Regions from separate parts of the Vibrio cortegadensis genome, predicted to be linked through region 1. Evidence: predicted binding sites of a transcription regulator. Region 1 holds the regulator's gene; each other region holds the start of a gene.

Region 1 (5,014 bases):
TCATTATTACAGTGCTGACAGTGCCATGAATGTTGTTGGTGACTACTGCATTGTTGCTGGTAGTCATCAATAATGGCTTTCGCTTTTAGTGCTTGTTCAGGGTTGTGTAACCAAATATAAGCATCTGTATCATCATTTAGTGGTAACTCGCCACGAAGACCAAACAACCCCTCACCTCGAACTTCACAGTCGATGCGTTCGCTCTTCAACCATTCACACACGATATGCGCTTCAGTTGGTGTGCTCGCAATAAATGCTTTCATGATTCATTCTCTGCATGAGTTGTCGGTTTAAATTTTGCCATTAACCATTTTGCGATGATAGGAAATAGACCGAGTAGTGCAAATGACGCCAATACGGAGGGTGAAACAATGCCAGAAAGCGAGTCTATTTCGGCAAGCTGTGTGCCTGCATTTAGGTAGACCATGGTACCAGCGAGCATACCTAATTGACTAGTTAGGTAGAATTTTAAGGTGGTGATTGGAGTTAGGCCCATCAATAGATTAATTAAGAAAAATGGGAAAACAGGGATCAAGCGTAATGAGAAGAGATAAAACGCCCCATCTTTTTCAACACCATTATTAATCGCCTCTAGTTTGTCTCCAAACTTACTTTGCACCCAATCTCTTAATAGGAAGCGACTGCTCAAAAACGCTAACGTTGCTCCAATTGTGCTAGCAAAAGAGACCAAGAACAGGCTAAACCAGAATCCAAAAAGAGCAGCGCCTAAAAGTGTGACGACAGCGGCTCCCGGAATTGAAAACGCGGTGATCAATACGTAAGCAAGGAAGTAAATTAGGCCAGCAACGACGAAGTTGTTTTGGATATATTCGTTGAGTACGGCTTGTTGGGCTTTTGCGTTTTCAAGGGTTAGGTATTGACCAAAGTTAACGCCTAAAAAAAGAACAACAGCGACTAAAAGGATACCAATGATTAGTTTTTTACTCATGGAAGAAGCTCCTTGCAAACGTTTATGGGAACAAGTTTATGGAAACAATATGACAAATGTTTTATCGACTTACAAAGATAAGACAGGGAAGCGAGGAGAAATATTTCATATAAATCAAAGAATATAAAAAAACCGCAGCAGAAACGCGGCGGTTTTTTTGATGTGTCGACTAGTTTAGGTCGCTGATTAACTCATTTCGCCTTTCTTGCGGAACGACTGACCAATGAGTGCCATTTATTGCGCCCTCAAGAGCCCATAACAGCTCAACGCTGACAGATGATGAGTGAGTTTGTCTAATTGCTTGGAAAGCGGTTAGAGAGCCTTTGCTGTGCAATTCTTCAACTGTTGCGATACCCGCTTTTTTAAGCATGCGCTCGGTAGCAAGTCTAAGATTAGGTAAATCTTTTAATCGATTTGGCTTAGCCGATGATTGCTGGCTTTTTTCTTGCTGTGCGAATTCTAATGAAGCAACTGCAGTTTTTAAGATTTGCTCAGGTGTATCCCAGCAATTTTCAGGCAAAGCAAAATACTTAGTAACAACGGGGAAACCACGCTTTTTGTAAATGTATGGCTGATAACCTTGTTCTTGGAATTGCTTAGTTGAATCTTTATCAGCACGAATATGTAGTTGATCATTAACTACTAGTGCGAACATTGTGTCATTGGCAAAAATACCAAATCCACCAAACATTGAGCGGGACTTGATAGCGCCAAGTTGCTCAAATAACTTCATAGAGTCTTTTAATACTGGTTTATCCATGCTGTATAGTCTCGGTGTAAAGGATTACGCCACCAAATTTCAGGTCCGAGATAATAGCTAAGTGATGCAAATGTACTGTCAACGAAACGTTAAACTTTGTTTGCATACTTGCCATCGGTAACCCCGCTACCTACCAAATGGTTTAGGCCGGAGGCTTTGCGTCCTATTTTTTCAAATAGTTTGCCCTGTGCGTGACACTCATAGCATATAGGAAAATATTGAATAGGTATCACATTTTAGGTTTTAAAATGAGACATTGGTCCAATAATTCATGAGCTTGATGTGGGTTGAGTTGCAGTTTAGGTGTTGTGAATGCGCACTGATTAATACGCATTCATTTGAGTATTTTAATTAAATAAGTTTTTTTACCGTATCCCGAACTACGATTTCAGGGTGCATTTCAAAGATGCGTTTATCGTGCTCTTTGTCTTTGATTCGTTCCAATAAAATCTCAAATGCAGTTTTACCAACACGTCTTTTTGGTTGGTGGACTGTAGTTAGTGGTGGAGAGAAATATTCTGCTAATTCAATGTTGTCGTAACCAATAACAGAGATGTCGTCAGGGATTCTAATCCCTTTCTGCTGCAAGCGGCTCATCAATCCTAAAGCCATTGTGTCATTGAAACAGAAGACAGCCGTTGGGCGATTTTCCATATTCACAATTTTATCAGCAGCAAGTACTGCAGTATCACATTCAAAATTGCCTTCGATGATCCAATCTTCATTCACATCAATATCGGCACCCTTGAGAGCTCGTCGATAGCCTAAAATTCGCTCTTTACATGCAACCTTATCGAAATGACCACTTAAGCATGCAATATCGGTATGACCGTTATCAAGCAAGTACTTAGTCGCAAGGTAAGCGCCTTCTTCAGAATTATCGATGATCTTATCGGCTTGCGAACTTTCAGGGCCCCAGTCCATGATCACTTTAGGGATATCAGAGTGACGATCTAACATCTCTTTTAGCTCTTCAGTTAAATCTGAACACATGACTAACATGCCATCAACACGCTTTTCGGCAAGCATGCGGATATAATCACGCTGCTTTTCGTAAATTCCACCAGTATTACAAAGAATCAGCGTGTAGCCCTGTCGATAACAGTAACTCTCAACGCCATCAATTACTTCTGAAAAGAATAAATTGGTAGATTGAGTCACGAGCATACCAATGGTGCGTGTGGTATTACATTTTAAACTTCTCGCAACGGCACTTGGAGCATAGTTTAATTCGTCTACCGCTTTCATTACCTTTTCTTGAGTCGTTTCAGCAACAAATCGAGTTTTGTTGATGACGTGAGAAACGGTAGTTGTGGATACGCCTGCTAAGCGTGCGACATCTTTTATTGTAGCCATGGTGTTATCCTGTCGAGGTGCTACTTAATACAGTGGTTAACTCATATAATAGTCAACCAAGTAGCGTAAATACTATCTCTTAATAGCAATTGCCGATTCACGTTACTTCACATCGTGAATCATCGAGAGATAGCAAGGTATTAAGAAACACAAAAACCGCCTTATATCAGCGGTTTGCATTTGTAATCATATTTTATCGTTTGCGGTCACAATTTTAGACCGCAAACGCTTCACTGGCAATGGATATTGGACCAGTTTAGTGGGTGTTGTCACATTTAATTATAAGAGGGTCAATACAAAACTACCAAGTGAAGTGAACCTAGTCTCACTTGATAGTTTAAAATGTGATAAATAACCACGAATTACCGATGGGAATTATAAATTTGAGAGGTTATTCGCCTGTTAGGTATTGGCAATCTAATTGGCAGAAGGCGACTAATACTTGAGCTACGCTTGCATAAAAACCAAACTCATCATATTGATCGCATTTAGCACTAAACTGTGGGATCCAAGAAAGGATATGAGTTTGAATGAAAGATTCTTGCTCAATTAATGCATCATCAAGGTGTTTCTCTTGCTCAAGCTCATTTGAACGAATAATTAAATTACCTAAAAAGTCGAGTTCAATGGCAATGTGGTCTGCTGGTTCATTCAATGATTCACTCACTGCAATGCCGTGCTTTGACATTAATGCTGCCATCTCTTGAGCCGGAACATCATTCAATAAACCTTGCTTTCCAATGTACATAGAAGCGTATGGAAGAGCGGCGTTCTTATCTGATTTTAAAAATAGATCACAATAGTCAGCGGAAAGCTCTAATTGAGCGTCTTCACGGTTTTGTAAGCGATTAAGGGCGTCAACTAACTTGTCTATTGAAGGTTTAAGTGTTTCGTTTTCACCTAAGCCAGTCAGAAAAGTGCGAATCTCTTGAGAGTTATAGCTGTCTAACTCTTGTTGAGTTAACTCTTTTGCGAAAAGGCTAGATAGCCACCAGTAAATCTCTGCACGCTTTTCATTGAATGCTTTTGTTTCGATCATCGTTATTGCTCCGAGTATTATTCTCACTATAGTCTAACCAATAAAAATGAATAACAGTAACTACATTAAATAAGAAAAGTGACTGAATATGACTAAATATTAACGCGTGAGCTATGCTTGTCTTGAATCAAGAAAAAATGATCTTTCCTGATTTTAAACCATCTATTGCTAGAAATATTACTATTTATGAATAGAATAGTAAGCATAGACGAAATAACTAAAAGAAAAGGGTGTAGATGAGCTATCACGTATTGGTCGTTGAAGACGATGTAGTAACCCGTAGTAAACTTGTTGGTTACTTCCAGAATGAAGGGTATGCCGTAAGCGAAGCAGAAAATGGCGCTCAAATGAGAGAAGTACTACAGAGCAATCTTGTAGATTTGATTATGTTAGATATCAATCTACCTGGAGAAGATGGCTTAATGCTAACTCGTGAATTACGCAGCCAATCGGATATAGGCATTATTTTAGTTACTGGACGCACGGATAGCATCGATAAAATTGTAGGCCTTGAAATGGGGGCTGATGATTACGTGACTAAACCCTTTGAACTTAGAGAGCTTTTAGTTCGAGTTAAAAATTTATTATGGCGAATTTCGGCAGCGCGTAACGCATCTAGCGTGGCGGTGGCTGAGTGCGAAAATGAAAACTTAGTTCGTTTTGGTGAATGGACGTTTGACATACAACGTCGCGCATTAAGCAAAAATGGCGAGCCTGTAAAACTGACGAAAGCAGAATACGAACTGTTAGTTGCGCTGTCCTCATACCCTAACCAAGTATTGAGCCGTGAGCGTATCCTGAATATGATTAGCCATCGGGTTGATGCTCCAAACGATCGAACTATTGATGTTCTTATTCGTCGAATGCGTGCCAAAATGGAATTTGATCCTAAGAACCCGCAAATTTTTGT
Region 2 (5,014 bases), 1.1 Mb from region 1:
CTCGTTACGCAAACGAGCAAGGGCGTGATGTTTTTGCTATGCCGGGCTCTATCCATAACCCCAATAGTCGTGGCGGAAATAGCTTAATTAAAGCGGGAGCGTGTTTAGTCCAAAGTGCGCAAGATGTTCTCTCTGAAATAGAAACTCTGGTAAACTGGTCTATAGATCATCAGCCAAATTTATTCGACATGGTGGAAGAAGAGGAAGAATTGCTATTTCCTCTTCTGTTAGCTAACGTAGGAATAGAGGTGACTCCTGTTGATATTTTGGCACAGCGGACCCATATACCTGTGCATGAGGTCATGATGCAGCTTTTGGAGCTTGAGCTCTCAGGGCATGTTGTTGCAGTAACCGGTGGCTATATTCGAAAGAGGAGGGGCTAGCTATGATGATGGACATACTAATGTATCTGTTCGAAACCTATATCCATAGCGAGGCAGAGTTGCAAGTGGATCAAGATGAACTTGAAGATGAGCTGACTCGTGCAGGTTTCCACCAAAAAGATATTTATAAAGCATTACATTGGCTAGAAGAACTAGCGGCGCTTCAAGAGAGCGATAATCATTCGGCAATATCCACAGGTTCAGCAACGTCAATACGTATCTATACTAAATCGGAAGTAGCGCGAATTGATATGGAGTGTCGTGGTTTTCTACTGTTTTTAGAACAGGTAGGTGTACTCACAACCGAAATTCGAGAAATGGTCATTGATCGAGTTATGGGGTTAGAAACGGATGATTTTGAACTTGATGATCTGAAATGGATTATTTTAATGGTGCTGTTTAATGTACCGGGTAATGAAAATGCATATACCCAAATGGAAGAGCTCTTATACAGTAAAGAGCAAGGTATTCTTCACTAGTACTAACCAACAAGAGATGCCATGAGCAGTAAAATCGATCAGCAGTTATTTTCCGCTCACGAACACGCGTTGGAGCATGAACCATGTCCAGAATGCGGCAGTGAACTGCAACTCCGTCACGGAAAACATGGCCCGTTTTTAGGTTGCTCGCAGTATCCGAGCTGTAGCTATGTTCGCCCATTACATCAAAATGATGGTCATATCGTAAAAGAACTTGGAGTAGCTTGCCCTAAGTGTGCCAATGAGTTGGTATTAAGGCAGGGCCGTTATGGGATGTTTATCGGATGCAGCAGTTATCCTGAGTGTCACCATATTGAGTCCCTCGATAAACCGGAGCAACCAACAAAAGATAAGCCACTACATGGTTGTCCAGAGTGTGGCAGAGGACACCTTGTCGAGCGTAAATCTCGTTTTGGGAAAACGTTCTTTGCTTGCGACAATTACCCTAAATGCAAATTTGCAGTGAACCACCCTCCAGTCAAAGGTCGCTGTGAAGAGTGTGGTTTTACATTGTTGGTTGAGAAAAAATTGGCGAGTGGAACTAAGTATCAATGCTCTAGCCGAAAATGTCAGCATACTCAATCTAACGAGTAAATATGTTGAAGGGTTATTAGAGGCTGCATATCAAAGACAAAATGGCGCATATAGCGCCATTTTGTGATCTTATCGGTTGTATATATTACTGTATTTTTAACGCAGCGCTTTTCAACGAAGGATAAGCCTTTTCGTTAAGCTCATTCGCAAGTTCAAGCAGTGCTTGTTGGAGATCTTTCCGCGAATTTGCACATACATTGATGTGCCCCATTTTTCTTCCTGCGCGTTTTTCTTTACCGTACCAATGAACATGACAACCTGGCATTGCTAACACGCTTTGTGGGAGTGAGTCTTCACCTAAAATGTTGACCATTGCTGTTGGGCGAATGCATTCGGTTCCACCTAGTGGCAGGCCGCAAACTGCTCGTAGATGATTTTCAAATTGGCAAACCTCAGCACCTTGTTGCGTCCAGTGGCCTGAGTTATGCACACGTGGTGCGATCTCATTAACAAGCAGCGAACCTTGAACATCAAAGAACTCAAGTGCCAGCACGCCAACGTAATCTAAACGCTCAGCAACAGCTGTGAACATTACTCTCGCTTGCTCTTGCAATTCAATGTCATCAATCGCTGTCGATAAACTCAACACGCCGTCGGTGTGAACATTTTCAGCCAGTGGGTACACTTGAATCTCGCCATTAGCGCCACGAGCACCAACAAGCGATACTTCACGGTCGAACGGAACAAACTCTTCAGCAACAATTGCTTGGTTGTTGGTCGCGGCAATGCACTCAGCCATTTCTGCCCAGATCGCGTCAACATTGTCTAATGTCTTTAAGCGCCACTGGCCTTTGCCGTCGTAGCCGCCAAGTGTGCTTTTCAATACCATCGGTAAGCCAACGTGGGTAATTGCAGTGTCAAAGTCTTCGCGAGAGTTAATCACATAGTACTTAGCATTTTTCACGTTTGCTTCGTCTAACAGTGCTTTTTCAAGAAGGCGGTCACCACCTGCTTTGATTGCTTCTGTTGATGGTAAAAACTTACCACTGCGTTCACAGACCTCAAGTATTTGATGGGGGATATGTTCGAACTCGGCAGTGATCACGTCTGCTTGCTCAATCGCGTTTTCTAACCCATTACCAATCACCGCTTGAGTGAGTGGATGAACGATATTACTGCTTCCGACATCAAAAGCTGATATTTGAATGTTGAGTGGTGCGCCCGCGAGCGACATCATTCGAGCTAATTGGCCTGCGCCTAGCACAAGAACATGCATGTCATTAGTCCTCAGCTGGGTTTGGGTTATCTAAAATAGTTTCTGTTTGTTGTTGACGGAACGCTTCCACTTTTTCCATTACACTCTCATCACTGGTGCCTAGAATTTGTGCGGCAAGTAATCCTGCATTTGCCGCGCCAGCTTCGCCAATCGCGAGAGTGCCGACTGCAATACCTTTTGGCATTTGAACAATAGAAAGTAGTGAGTCCATGCCTTTAAGAGCACGAGATTGAACAGGAACGCCTAATACAGGAAGGCTAGTAAAAGCGGCTGCCATACCAGGAAGGTGCGCTGCGCCGCCAGCTCCAGCGATGATCACTTTTATACCGCGATCTTTGGCACTTGAAGCATATTCAGCGAGAAGCTGAGGAGTTCGGTGAGCTGAAACCACTTTTGTCTCGTATGCGATGCCAAATTGATCAAGCATTTCTGCGGCCAGTTTCATGGTTGGCCAATCTGATTTAGAACCCATAATAATCCCGACTTTCATCTCAAACTCCTTCAGTGCTATAAAATTAGGTGTGCGGATATTTTTCGCGCATTATACGGGTAAAATCGCCCAAGGAAAACGTTTGCGTCAGTGTGATTTAAACTTAGATACATTTTGCTATTAAATAGCTTTAGGTATGAACAGAGATAATTTGTACACTTACTTAATTAAATCGAAGAATAAAAAGAAAGTTAAAGGGATGGTCATGGATAATTTTGAGCAGGCGCTACTGGCATTAAAGCAAGGTGAAGTTATTGCTTACCCAACTGAAGGGGTATTTGGCGTTGGGTGCGATCCTGACAATAATGAAGCGATAGATAAATTGTTAGCGTTAAAGCAACGCCCGGTTGAAAAAGGGTTGATCTTGATTGCTGCGAATTATAGCCAGCTTTTACCTTATATTGATGAAAGCCAGTTAACGGCAGCACAACTTAAGGAAGTGAAATCGACATGGCCTGGACCTGTCACTTGGATAATGCCGACCAGCGATAAAGTATCTTCATCACTCTGTGGGCAGTTTGATTCTATTGCTGTACGTGTGACCGACCATCCTTTGGTTCAAAAAATGTGTCATGCCTTTGGTAAGCCGCTTACCTCAACAAGTGCAAATTTAACGGGTCACCCTCCATGTATGACGACTCAAGAAGTAGAAGAGCAATTAGGTGATAAGTTAGTTGCGGTGTTGCATGGAGAAACGGGTGGACGAGAGAAGCCTAGTGAAATTCGAGACGCGAAAACGTCACGTATATTAAGACAAGGATAATCAGCTTAATGTCAGCGATAGATAAACAAGCCGTAAAACAGTTTCTGTTGGCCCTTCAAGATAGTATTTGTCAACAATTAGAGCAGGCTGATGGCAAAGCATTATTCGTAGAAGATGCATGGCAACGAACGCCAGATGAGAAGCTTGGTGGAGGTGGTCGTAGTCGTGTTATGAAAGATGGTGCGGTTTTCGAACAAGGTGGCGTAAACTTTTCTCATGTTTTTGGTCACGAAATGCCAGGATCTGCGACAGCGCACCGTCCTGAATTGGCAGGGCGAAAATTTGAGGCGATGGGAGTATCCCTTGTGATGCATCCTAAGAACCCTTATGTACCCACCTCTCATGCCAATGTTCGATTTTTTATTGCAGAAAAAGAGGGCGAAGCGCCTATTTGGTGGTTCGGTGGCGGTTTTGACCTAACGCCTTTTTATCCTTTCGAAGAAGATTGCCAACACTGGCACAATACCGCGAAAGAGATCTGTGCGCCTTTTGGAGCGGATGTTTATCAGCTGCATAAAGAGTGGTGTGATAAATACTTTTTCTTACCACATAGAGATGAAACGCGTGGGGTTGGTGGCCTTTTCTTTGATGATTTGAATGAGTGGGGTTTTGAATCTTCTTTTGCTTATATGCGAGCGGTTGGTGAAAATTATACCCATGCGTATTTACCAATCGTAAAACGTCGACAAAATACGGAATACAGTGAGCGAGAGCGTCATTTCCAACTTTATCGTCGTGGACGTTATGTGGAATTTAATCTTGTTTATGATAGAGGCACCTTATTTGGGTTACAAAGCGGTGGTAGAACAGAATCCATACTCATGTCTATGCCACCATTAGCTCGTTGGGAATATAGCTATAACCCAGAAGATGGCTCTCCAGAAGCCGATCTTTACCTGAACTATTTGAAACCGAGAGAATGGTAACAGTGATACTTGGCTAGCATAGTGTGAAGTGGTAGGGTCATCTTAGATGGCTCTTTTTTTAACTATATAAGCAGGCAAGGATATGGCCCAACAAACCGATCAGTACGTTGTGTTTGGTAACCCTATTGGACATAGCAAATCACCTTTCATTCATACTCTTTTT
Region 3 (5,014 bases), 1.3 Mb from region 1:
CTTCGTAGAAACCTTTTAGCTGTGCTGCGTTGTCTACGTCTGCTGGCTTGTCACCAAGCTGCTTGTAAACTTGCGCAAGTGCTGTCGCACCTAGACGGTTTTTGCCGTTACCTAGGTCGATAAGAACTAGTGAAGTGTTGCCTAGTCCTTCAAGGTTATCAGAGGTACGAAGTTGAGGAGTAATCGTCTTACGAACATCTTCAACACGTGCAAACGCAGTGATAACAAGAGATAGCGGAGACGTGACTTCTTTCTGCTCGCCGTTCTCTTCCCACTTAGTCTTCATCGACATTGAGTCTTTACCCACTGGGATAGTTAGACCCAGTGCCGGACATAGTTCTTCACCGACTGCTTTCACCGCTTCATAAAGGCCTGCATCTTCACCAGGGTGACCAGCTGGAGACATCCAGTTCGCAGACAGTTTAATGTGCTTGATATCGCCGATGTTTGTCGCTGCAATGTTAGTTATTGCTTCACCAACCGCTAGACGAGCTGATGCGCCAAAGTCTAGAAGTGCCACTGGCGTACGCTCACCAAGAGACATTGCCTCACCGTGGTAAGAGTCGTAGCTTGCTGCCGTTACTGCGCAGTTAGCGACAGGAACCTGCCATGGGCCAACCATTTGATCACGAGCCACAAGACCCGTTACTGAGCGGTCACCGATAGTGATAAGGAATGTTTTCTCAGCCACTGTTGGTAGGCGAAGAATACGGTCAACCGCTTCGTTTAGTTCGATACCAGAACGGTCAATCGCAGGATTGTTTGCTTTTAGCGTCTTCGCGTCACGGTGCATCTTAGGTGTTTTACCTAATAGGATGTCCATTGGCATGTCGATTGGCGTGTTGTCAAAGTGAGAATCTTCTAATTTAAGATCACGTTCTTCTGTTGCTTTACCAACCACTGCGTACGGTGCACGCTCACGCTTACAAATCGCGTCGAACGTTGCCATGTCTTTATCAGCAACGGCCATTACGTAACGCTCTTGAGATTCATTACACCAGATCTCAAGTGGGCTCATACCCGGCTCATCGTTTGGTACGTCACGTAGATTGAAGATACCGCCACGCTCACCATCGTCTACTAGCTCAGGAAGTGCATTCGATATACCGCCCGCGCCCACATCATGGATGAATGCGATTGGGTTCGCATCACCAAGCTGCCAACAACGGTCGATAACTTCCTGACAACGACGTTCCATCTCTGGATTTTCACGTTGTACAGAAGCAAAATCTAGGTCCTCAGAAGAAGAACCCGAATCCATTGAAGATGCAGCACCGCCGCCAAGGCCGATGTTCATCGCAGGACCGCCAAGAACGATTAGGCTTGCACCTACTGGGATCTCTTTCTTCTGAACATGATCATCACGAATGTTGCCTAGACCACCAGCAAGCATGATTGGTTTATGGTACCCACGCACTTCTTCACCTGCGTGAGAGTTTACTTTCTCTTCGTAAGTACGGAAGTAACCTAGTAGGTTTGGACGACCAAATTCGTTGTTGAATGCTGCGCCACCAAGAGGGCCTTCAAGCATGATATCCAGAGCAGTAACGATACGGCTCGGCTTACCAAAGTCAGTTTCCCAAGGTTGAACGAAGTTCGGGATCTTAAGGTTAGATACTGAGAAAGCAACCAGACCCGCTTTTGGCTTACCACCAATACCAGTCGCGCCTTCATCACGGATTTCGCCGCCTGAACCTGTTGATGCGCCCGGCCATGGAGAGATTGCCGTTGGGTGGTTATGCGTTTCAACTTTCATCAAGATGTGCGTTTTCTCTTGGTGATAGTTGTACTGACGAGTTTCTGGATCTGGGAAAAAACGACCGACTTCAGAACCTGTCATTACCGCTGCGTTATCTTTATAAGCAGACAGAACGTGTTCTGGTGTCGTTTCAAAGGTGTTCTTAATCATCTTGAACAATGATTTCTCTTGCTTAACGCCATCGATAGTCCAATCAGCGTTAAAGATCTTGTGACGACAGTGCTCTGAGTTCGCTTGCGCAAACATCATTAGCTCGATGTCAGTCGGGTTACGACCTAGCTTTTCAGTGAAGCTTTCAAGAAGGTAATCAATTTCATCTTCTGCAAGCGCAAGACCTAAGGTAACGTTTGCTTTTTCAAGCGCATTACGTCCGCCTGTTAAAAGGTCAACTTCCGCATAAGGAGCAGGCTCAGCTACTGTAAATAGTGCCGCTGCCGATTCGAAGTCAGTGAAAACCACTTCCATCATACGATCGTGCAGAATTGCTTTCAGCTCAACAAGTTGAAGCTCAGAAAGTTCAGCGGAGGTTTCAATGTAGAAAGCGGTACCGCGCTCTAGACGTGACACTTTAACCAGTCCACAGTTGTGTGCGATATCAGTTGATTTTGAAGACCAAGGCGAGATAGTGCCTGGACGTGGCGTTGCAAGCAGCAATAAACCTTCAGGTTGATGCTCTTCGCCATTGCCTTTACAAGAAAGCGCAGGGCCGTAAGTCAGTAGCTTTTCTAGCTTCTCAACTTCAGACTCACCTAGGTCTGCCGTTAGATCAGCAAAGTGGGCAAACTCAGCGTAAATACCCGTTACAGGTAAGCTTAATTCACGACAAAGCTCTAAAAGCTTATTAACACGAAACTCAGATAGAGCTGGGGAGCCACGCAAAATTCTCATGTGCTTAGGTCTCTTATGCAGTTGATTAAGGTAGTATTGGAATAAATTCAGTGGGTTATAGGAACAACCTAACTGTTTTCTTCGAAGCTATTCCCGAAGGTTGCCAAACCTATGCCGATTCCACCTCTTCAATGCGAGCGCATTATAAAGCATTTCTTTTTGTGAAGTAACACAAAAAGCAACCGTTTGCGTTATTTTTTACGTCATCGCCTTTTTTATCTCGTATTGATGCTTTATTCCTCAGTTTGACACTTATTACTTAATCCAGCATGAATCAAACTATCCCTAATCGCGCCCCTTTGATATAAAGGCATAAGTTAAAGTACGAGAACGAAAATTTAATGCCAAAGTTAATGATTAGCTTACCAATGCGCTTGCTCTCTCTAATACTGATCACTGTCGGAATTGCAGGCTGCCAAATAGACTCAGACCCTAAAAGTGAATTAGAAAAGATTCGCGAGCGTGGGGTTTTACGCGTTGGAACTCTCAACAATCAATTGTCTTACTACATTGGCCCCGATGGTCCTACCGGACTTGATTACGAACTTGCTCGCGTATTTGCCGATCAATTAGGTGTACAGCTAGAGATGAAGCCGGCTTACCGAATTTCAAACCTATTCCCTGCATTAAAAAGTGGTGAGATAGATATGATTGCCGCAGGTTTAAGTCAATCACCTGAACGTTTAAGTCAATTTAGAGCAGGCCCTGCATACTATTATGTTAGCCAACAGATGGTATACAAAAAAGGTCAATGGCGACCAAGAAATCTCAAACAGTTAGTCAATAAACAGGTAAAACTTAAACAACAAATACTAGAAGATGGCGACACTACGTCTCCTGAATCAACGCCTTCATTAGTGATTGTTAAAGATTCACACTTTGTACAAACCTTAGCTGACATTAAAGCTAAACAACCAGATCTTGAGTATACCGTTGACACCAATGCCGATGTAAATGATCTACTTAAACAAGTGTCTGAAGGTAGCATTCCATTCACGATGGCAGACTCAGTTGAGCTTTCACTATCGCAACGATTGTATCCCGATCTTGCACTTGCATTTGAGTTAACTGAAGACCAACCGATCTCTTGGTATATGCGCCGCTCAGATGATGAAAGCCTTTATGCTCTTTTAATCGAGTTTTTCGGCAATTTAAAACAGTCTGGCGAACTGGCGAGTTTGGAAGAGAAATACCTTGGCCACATAGGTTCATTTGACTACGTCGACACTCGCGCCTTTATTCGTGCCTTAGATGCCAAACTTCCAAAATGGTCGCCTCTGTTTCAACAATATTCACTTGAATTTGATTGGCGATTAATTGCGGCACTCTCGTATCAAGAATCTCACTGGAACCCGAAAGCTAAGTCACCAACAGGTGTACGCGGCATGATGATGCTCACCCTGCCAACAGCGAAAAGTGTCGGTGTGACAAATCGACTTGATCCTGAAGAATCGGTACGTGGTGGCGTTGAATACCTTCGTAGAATTGTAGACCGAGTGCCCGACTCTATCGCCGATCATGAGAAAATTTGGTTCGCTCTTGCTTCCTATAATGTCGGTTATGGGCATATGATGGACGCTCGAAGGCTAACGAAAAGACAAGGTGGTGACCCTAATGCTTGGGCGGATGTAAAAGATAGTTTGCCGCTATTAAGGCAGCAAAAATACTTCAGTACAACTCGATACGGATATGCGCGTGGTGATGAAGCGAGAAACTATGTCGAAAATATTCGCCGATATTACCAAAGTATTATTGGTCACATCGACAAACAACAGATCATCGATCAAGAAAATAACATCGATGATCTTGTCGTCATTCCCGGCCCTGTAGTACAGGAAACAGATAGGCTTGACGCGGAGAGTTCAGCGGCTATCTCGACGCTCCACTCAGCAGATGAAGAGTCACCAGAAACCGCTGCCACAGAGAAATAGGCAAGCTAAGCAACATCACTTCAGCGTGCAAAAATTGGATGTTTATTGCACGCTGAAACTCCCCTTTTGCAACTCATACATAGAAATGTGAGTCACATCACTAGGCAAGCTTCATATAACGGTAACAATTTGCTTCTATAACATAGTGGCAAAACGATATATTGAAACATCAAAAAGTCCCCTAACGCAGAACATTAGGGATTTATTTACGTCAGGCTTATATGTTTAAGTCAATTACTAGGAGGCCGTCAATGCTAGCAAAAAGAAAGCTATCTCAGCGCCTTAATAAAACCGTATCAGCGAATCGCCGTAAACGCATGATGTCGAATAATAAAAAGAAAATTATCTGGCGGAACCGAGCATTTGTACAACTGCTCGTAGAATAATATTTAATTAATAAAAAATTCAATCAACTATTCATCCTCAAACAACTATC
Region 4 (5,014 bases), 1.4 Mb from region 1:
ACAACGTTGAAAACAACGGCATCGTCTTCATCGATGAGATCGATAAAATCTGTAAACGTGGCGAAAGCTCAGGCCCAGATGTTTCCCGTGAAGGGGTTCAGCGTGATTTGCTTCCACTGATTGAAGGCAGCACCGTTTCAACCAAACACGGCATGGTTAAAACTGACCACATTCTGTTTGTTGCATCGGGTGCATTCCAAGTCGCGAAACCTTCTGATTTGATCCCTGAATTACAAGGTCGTCTACCAATTCGAGTTGAGCTTGAAGCACTTTCTAGCCATGATTTCGAGCGTATTCTAACAGAACCAAAAGCGTCACTGACTGAGCAGTACGTTGCGCTAATGAAAACCGAAGGCGTTGATATCGAATTCACCAAGGAAGGCATTCACCAAATCGCAGAAGCGGCATGGAAAGTGAACGAAACCACTGAAAACATTGGTGCACGTCGCTTGCATACCGTGATGGAGCGCCTAATGGATGAGATTTCATTTGATGCAACAGAGAAATCAGGCAGCCAGTTAACCATCGATTCAGAATACGTTAGCTCACGATTAGGCGAGTTCGTTGATGATGAAGATTTAAGTCGCTTCATTCTGTAATTGAACCGATTTTCAACTCACTGAATATCCGTATTCAAAGCTTTATCTGAGATCTAATTCTAAGCCCACTTTCGAGTGGGCTTTTTATTCATCAAAAAAAGCGCGTATACTGACTTTATTGTATAAAACTATGAATACCGAATGAAACAGTCACTCCTGATCTGGCTTGATGCCGCAAGACCAAAAACACTCCCTCTCGCTTTAGTCTCGATTCTTACAGGAAGTAGTCTCGCTTTTTCAGCTGGTCATTTTTCTCTGCCTGTCGCTCTGTTGGCCTTTCTCACTGCCACATTGCTGCAAATACTGTCTAACCTTGCGAATGACTACGGGGATGCAGTAAAAGGCACAGACAACGATGAACGTCTTGGCCCAGTCAGAGCCATGCAATCTGGCGCGGTCACACCGAAAGTCATGAAACAAGCCATTGCGCTGAATATCATACTGACCATCATCTCAGGTTTGAGCTTAGTTTTTTATGCCCTCAGTAGTCTTGAAAGTATCTTGGCGTTTATCGGACTCGGCGTGCTCGCCATTATTGCCGCCATTGCGTATACCATGGGCAGCAAACCTTATGGCTACGTAGGGTTAGGTGATATTTCCGTTTTCATATTCTTTGGTTTACTTGGCGTGTCGGGCACTTACTTCTTGCACACGGGTAATCTTGAGTTTGGATTGTTTCTCCCATCATTAGGCTGTGGTTTACTGGCTGTTGCCGTTCTGAACATCAATAACATGCGCGATATTGAAAACGATGAAGCGTGTGGGAAACGCACCGTTGCCGTGAGACTAGGCCAACAGAAAGCCAAGCAGTATCACTCTCTATTATTAGGGGGCGCACTGTTTGCTTTTACGCTTTATCTCACCTTACAAGGCAAACCCCTGTGGATCAGCCTGCCATTCCTACTAAGCTTAATCATGGTAATCAAGCACAGTAAAGCCGTTTGGGCCGCCGATAAACCCGCTCAAATCGCGCCGATGATGCCGGTTATCGTAAAATGCTCGCTCATTACCAATCTATTATTTGCAGGAGTCGTGATAGCTCAAACTCTAGTGAGTTAATTGAGCCTTGTCATTGCATTGGCTTCAGCGCCCGATATACTCAAATCAGATTGATAATTTAAAAGAGAAGGTACGCTATGGAATACAACACCTCTGCCCTGTGTGATGTCTACTTAGATCAGGTCGATGTCGTAGAGCCAATGTTCAGCAACTTTGGTGGTAGCGCCTCTTTTGCTGGTCAACTCACCACAGTAAAATGCTTCGAAGATAATGGGCTGATCCGCTCTGTCTTAGAAGAGAACGGCGAAGGTCGTATTTTACTGGTCGATGGCGGGGGCTCTTTGCGTAAAGCGCTCATTGATGCCGACATTGCCACTCTTGCTGAAGAGAACGAATGGGAAGGCATTGTGGTCTACGGCTGCGTTCGTGAAGTGGATGAACTTGAAGACATGAGCATCGGCATCCAAGCACTTGCCTCTATCCCTGTCGGCGCGACTCAAAAAGACATTGGTGAAATTGATGTACCCGTGAACTTTGGCAGTGTGACCTTCTTACCTGAAGATTACCTCTACGCTGATAATACAGGCATCATCCTTTCCCAAGAGCCGTTAGATATTGAATTCGAATTAGATGAAGAAGACGAGCTTGATGACGAAGATGAGCTTGAATCTAACGACTAAATTGGCGTCACCTCTCACGTGCGTTAGCGAATGACTGATAGATAACACAAATAAAAACGCCTGCTGAACATTCAGCAGGCGTTTTCGTATTCTTTAGTAACGTATTCGCCCTTTTACCAAGGCAAAGCTAATCGCTTATTCTACGTCATCCATTTTGCCTAGAAGATTGCGAATGCGATCTTGCCAAGCTGAATGTTCTTGTTCCATCTGTTGAGCTTTTTGCTCTAGCTCTTCACGGTTTGCTTTTAGCTCAGTCGCTTCAGTTGCTAGTTGCTGTTTCTCTTCTTTAAGCTCTTCAACTTCCATTTGCAGTAGTGCAATTGTGTCAACAGCAGTTTGGATTTTAGCTTCCAGTTGTTCTAGTACTTCAAAAGACATATGGGCCTTCCTATGATTTATTGGATTGGGCGAAGGTTACTTCACTAATATTGCTTCATTCTACTCAGCACAGCGCAGATAGACACTCCCTATATTCGATATTTTTTACCATTCGCTCAAAAAAACAACGCAAATTGACATAAGCCTAACTTTTCTCACCTCAAGTGAGCCAAATCGCGTATCCGTTACCCATAAAAATCTACATTGCAGGCGAACTTTAAAACCAGCAAGCACTAAAGCGATGGAAAAAGGCAAACGTTACCTTTCTGATATGGTAAAATCTTGCCAAAATTTCCTATTTATCTCTCTTTCATTTATTTGGAGTCAACATGAAACGCGATTTGGCAATGGCATTCTCTCGTGTAACCGAAGGTGCAGCACTCGCTGGTTATAAATGGCTTGGCCGTGGCGATAAAAACGCCGCAGATGGTGCCGCAGTAGAAGTGATGCGTAGCCTATTGAACAAAACTGAAATCAGCGGTGAGATTGTTATCGGTGAAGGTGAAATCGATGATGCTCCAATGCTCTTTATTGGTGAGCAAGTCGGTGTCGGTGGCGATGCAGTGGATATTGCGGTAGACCCAATTGAAGGTACTCGCATGACCGCGATGGGACAATCGAACGCATTAGCAGTTCTAGCGGCTGGCGAAAAAGGCAGCTTCCTAAAAGCCCCTGATATGTACATGGAGAAATTGGTTGTCGGCCCTGGTGCAAAAGGGGTGATCGATTTGCATCTTTCTTTGGAAGAGAACCTAATAAACATCGCAAAAGCATTAGGGAAAACCCTTGATACTTTAGTGGTCACCACCCTTGCAAAACCTCGCCATGATGAAGTGATCACCCAAATGCAAGCAATGGGCGTTCGAGTGTTTGCCGTGCCTGATGGCGATGTAGCGGCGTCTATTTTAACCTGCATGCCAGACAGCGAAGTGGATGTGATGTACTGCATCGGCGGCGCTCCTGAAGGCGTAGTTTCTGCGGCGGTTATTCGAGCTCTAGATGGCGACATGCATGGCCGATTGTTGGCGCGTCATGATGTGAAAGGGGATACACCTGAAAACCGCACTCACGGTGAGCTAGAATTGTCTCGCTGTAAAGAGATGGGCGTTGAAGCTAATATCGTACTGAAAATGGATGATATGGCACGCAGTGACAATGTGGTTTTCGCCGCTACAGGGATCACCAAAGGCGATCTACTTGAGGGCATCACACGCAAAGGCAATATCGCGACAACAGAAACACTGCTGATCCGCGGTCGCTGTCGCACCATTCGTCGCATCAAGTCGATTCACTACTTAGAGCGTAAAGACGCTGAAGTTCGCGACTTTATCCTGTAGGTTTCTAACGTTATGTTTTCAGCCTTGAGCTTTTAAGCTTCTATGCTTCTATGCTTCTATGCTTTTAAGCTTTTAAGCTTTTAAACTTGGCGCTATACAAACGAATGTCTACATCAAACGCAGCCACTTCCGGCTGCGTTTTTGATCTGATGGCAATTCACACTCCGTCTGCTGTAGTCCATAATTTCTGGATAGTAAGTTATTTGCTTTATTAAGCTCATACTTCATAATGAAGATGAATCATAAGGCAGGGACACAATGAAGACCATCGATAGGATATTACACAGCATCAAACGGGATGGAGCCGTCACCGCAAAGCAACTGGCTGACGATCTTAACATGACCACAATGGGGGCTCGTCAACACCTCCAAGGTCTTGAAGACGATGGTATTTTGGCCTTTCATGACGTCAAAGTGAAAGTCGGACGACCGACCCGTCATTGGTCTTTGACGAAAAAAGGTCATGCGCAATTTGCCGATCGTCACAGTGAACTCACCGTGCAGATGATTGATGCGGTAGAAAGTTTATTTGGCCCAGAAGGCTTAGCTCAAGTCGCGGCCAAGCGCGAAAGCCAAACGCTGGCTCAATACCAACAAGCGTTGGCCGACTGTAATAGCCTAGAAGAGAAACTTGAAGCGCTGACCAAACTTCGTGAACAAGAGGGCTATATGGCTGAGCTGATCAAAAATGAGCACGGTTTCTTACTGATAGAGAATCACTGCCCGATCTGTAAAGCAGCAACTCGCTGCCCTAACCTATGCCAATCTGAATTAAATGTTTTCCAACAACTACTTGGTAAGGCGTACACGGTTCAACGTTCAGAACATATCACTCAAGGTGAGCGACGCTGCACCTATCAGATCCAAAATTTACCGTAGAGAATAAATGTCTCAAATTTAAGAATGCTATAAATCGAGCAAGAATTAACCACAAAACTCTCTTATGCTTTGATAGTGTGTCAACTATCAATAGCGCGTAGGAGAGTGATATGGGATTTCCTCTAACCAACCAAACCTTGCC

The links. The regulator PurR, encoded in region 1, represses purine synthesis genes. The targets are predictions, from matches to a motif close to TNANGNAAACGTTTNCNTNA.
Region 2: a site for PurR is predicted at 3,233-3,252, ahead of purE (5-(carboxyamino)imidazole ribonucleotide mutase). Genes of this name have one in related genera too.
Region 3: a site for PurR is predicted at 2,822-2,841, ahead of purL (phosphoribosylformylglycinamidine synthase). Genes of this name have one in related genera too.
Region 4: a site for PurR is predicted at 2,904-2,923, ahead of glpX (class II fructose-bisphosphatase). Genes of this name have one in related genera too.

The regions. Positions count from the first base shown of each region.
Region 1 covers NZ_AP025472.1:1,962,088-1,967,101, reverse strand. Annotated here, with positions in the region: gene OCV39_RS09275 (DUF2007 domain-containing protein) at 1-263, opposite strand, end outside; gene OCV39_RS09270 (TVP38/TMEM64 family protein) at 260-949, opposite strand; gene OCV39_RS09265 (TfoX/Sxy family DNA transformation protein) at 1,119-1,709, opposite strand; cyclic di-GMP riboswitch class I at 1,823-1,904, opposite strand; gene purR (HTH-type transcriptional repressor PurR) at 2,061-3,065, opposite strand; gene torD (molecular chaperone TorD) at 3,457-4,104, opposite strand; gene torR (two-component system response regulator TorR) at 4,341-5,014, shown strand, end outside.
Region 2 covers NZ_AP025472.1:3,063,879-3,068,892, reverse strand. Annotated here, with positions in the region: gene dprA (DNA-processing protein DprA) at 1-383, shown strand, start outside; gene OCV39_RS14275 (DUF494 family protein) at 386-862, shown strand; gene OCV39_RS14270 (DNA topoisomerase family protein) at 884-1,456, shown strand; gene OCV39_RS14265 (5-(carboxyamino)imidazole ribonucleotide synthase) at 1,542-2,672, opposite strand; gene purE (5-(carboxyamino)imidazole ribonucleotide mutase) at 2,677-3,162, opposite strand; gene OCV39_RS14255 (L-threonylcarbamoyladenylate synthase) at 3,368-3,925, shown strand; gene hemF (oxygen-dependent coproporphyrinogen oxidase) at 3,934-4,851, shown strand; gene aroE (shikimate dehydrogenase) at 4,934-5,014, shown strand, end outside.
Region 3 covers NZ_AP025472.1:694,240-699,253, reverse strand. Annotated here, with positions in the region: gene purL (phosphoribosylformylglycinamidine synthase) at 1-2,647, opposite strand, end outside; gene mltF (membrane-bound lytic murein transglycosylase MltF) at 2,989-4,578, shown strand; gene OCV39_RS03265 (hypothetical protein) at 4,830-4,964, shown strand.
Region 4 covers NZ_AP025472.1:227,510-232,523, reverse strand. Annotated here, with positions in the region: gene hslU (HslU--HslV peptidase ATPase subunit) at 1-599, shown strand, start outside; gene OCV39_RS01050 (1,4-dihydroxy-2-naphthoate polyprenyltransferase) at 741-1,658, shown strand; gene rraA (ribonuclease E activity regulator RraA) at 1,736-2,278, shown strand; gene zapB (cell division protein ZapB) at 2,414-2,656, opposite strand; gene glpX (class II fructose-bisphosphatase) at 2,986-3,993, shown strand; gene OCV39_RS01030 (helix-turn-helix transcriptional regulator) at 4,252-4,872, shown strand; gene OCV39_RS01025 (DUF3135 domain-containing protein) at 4,983-5,014, shown strand, end outside.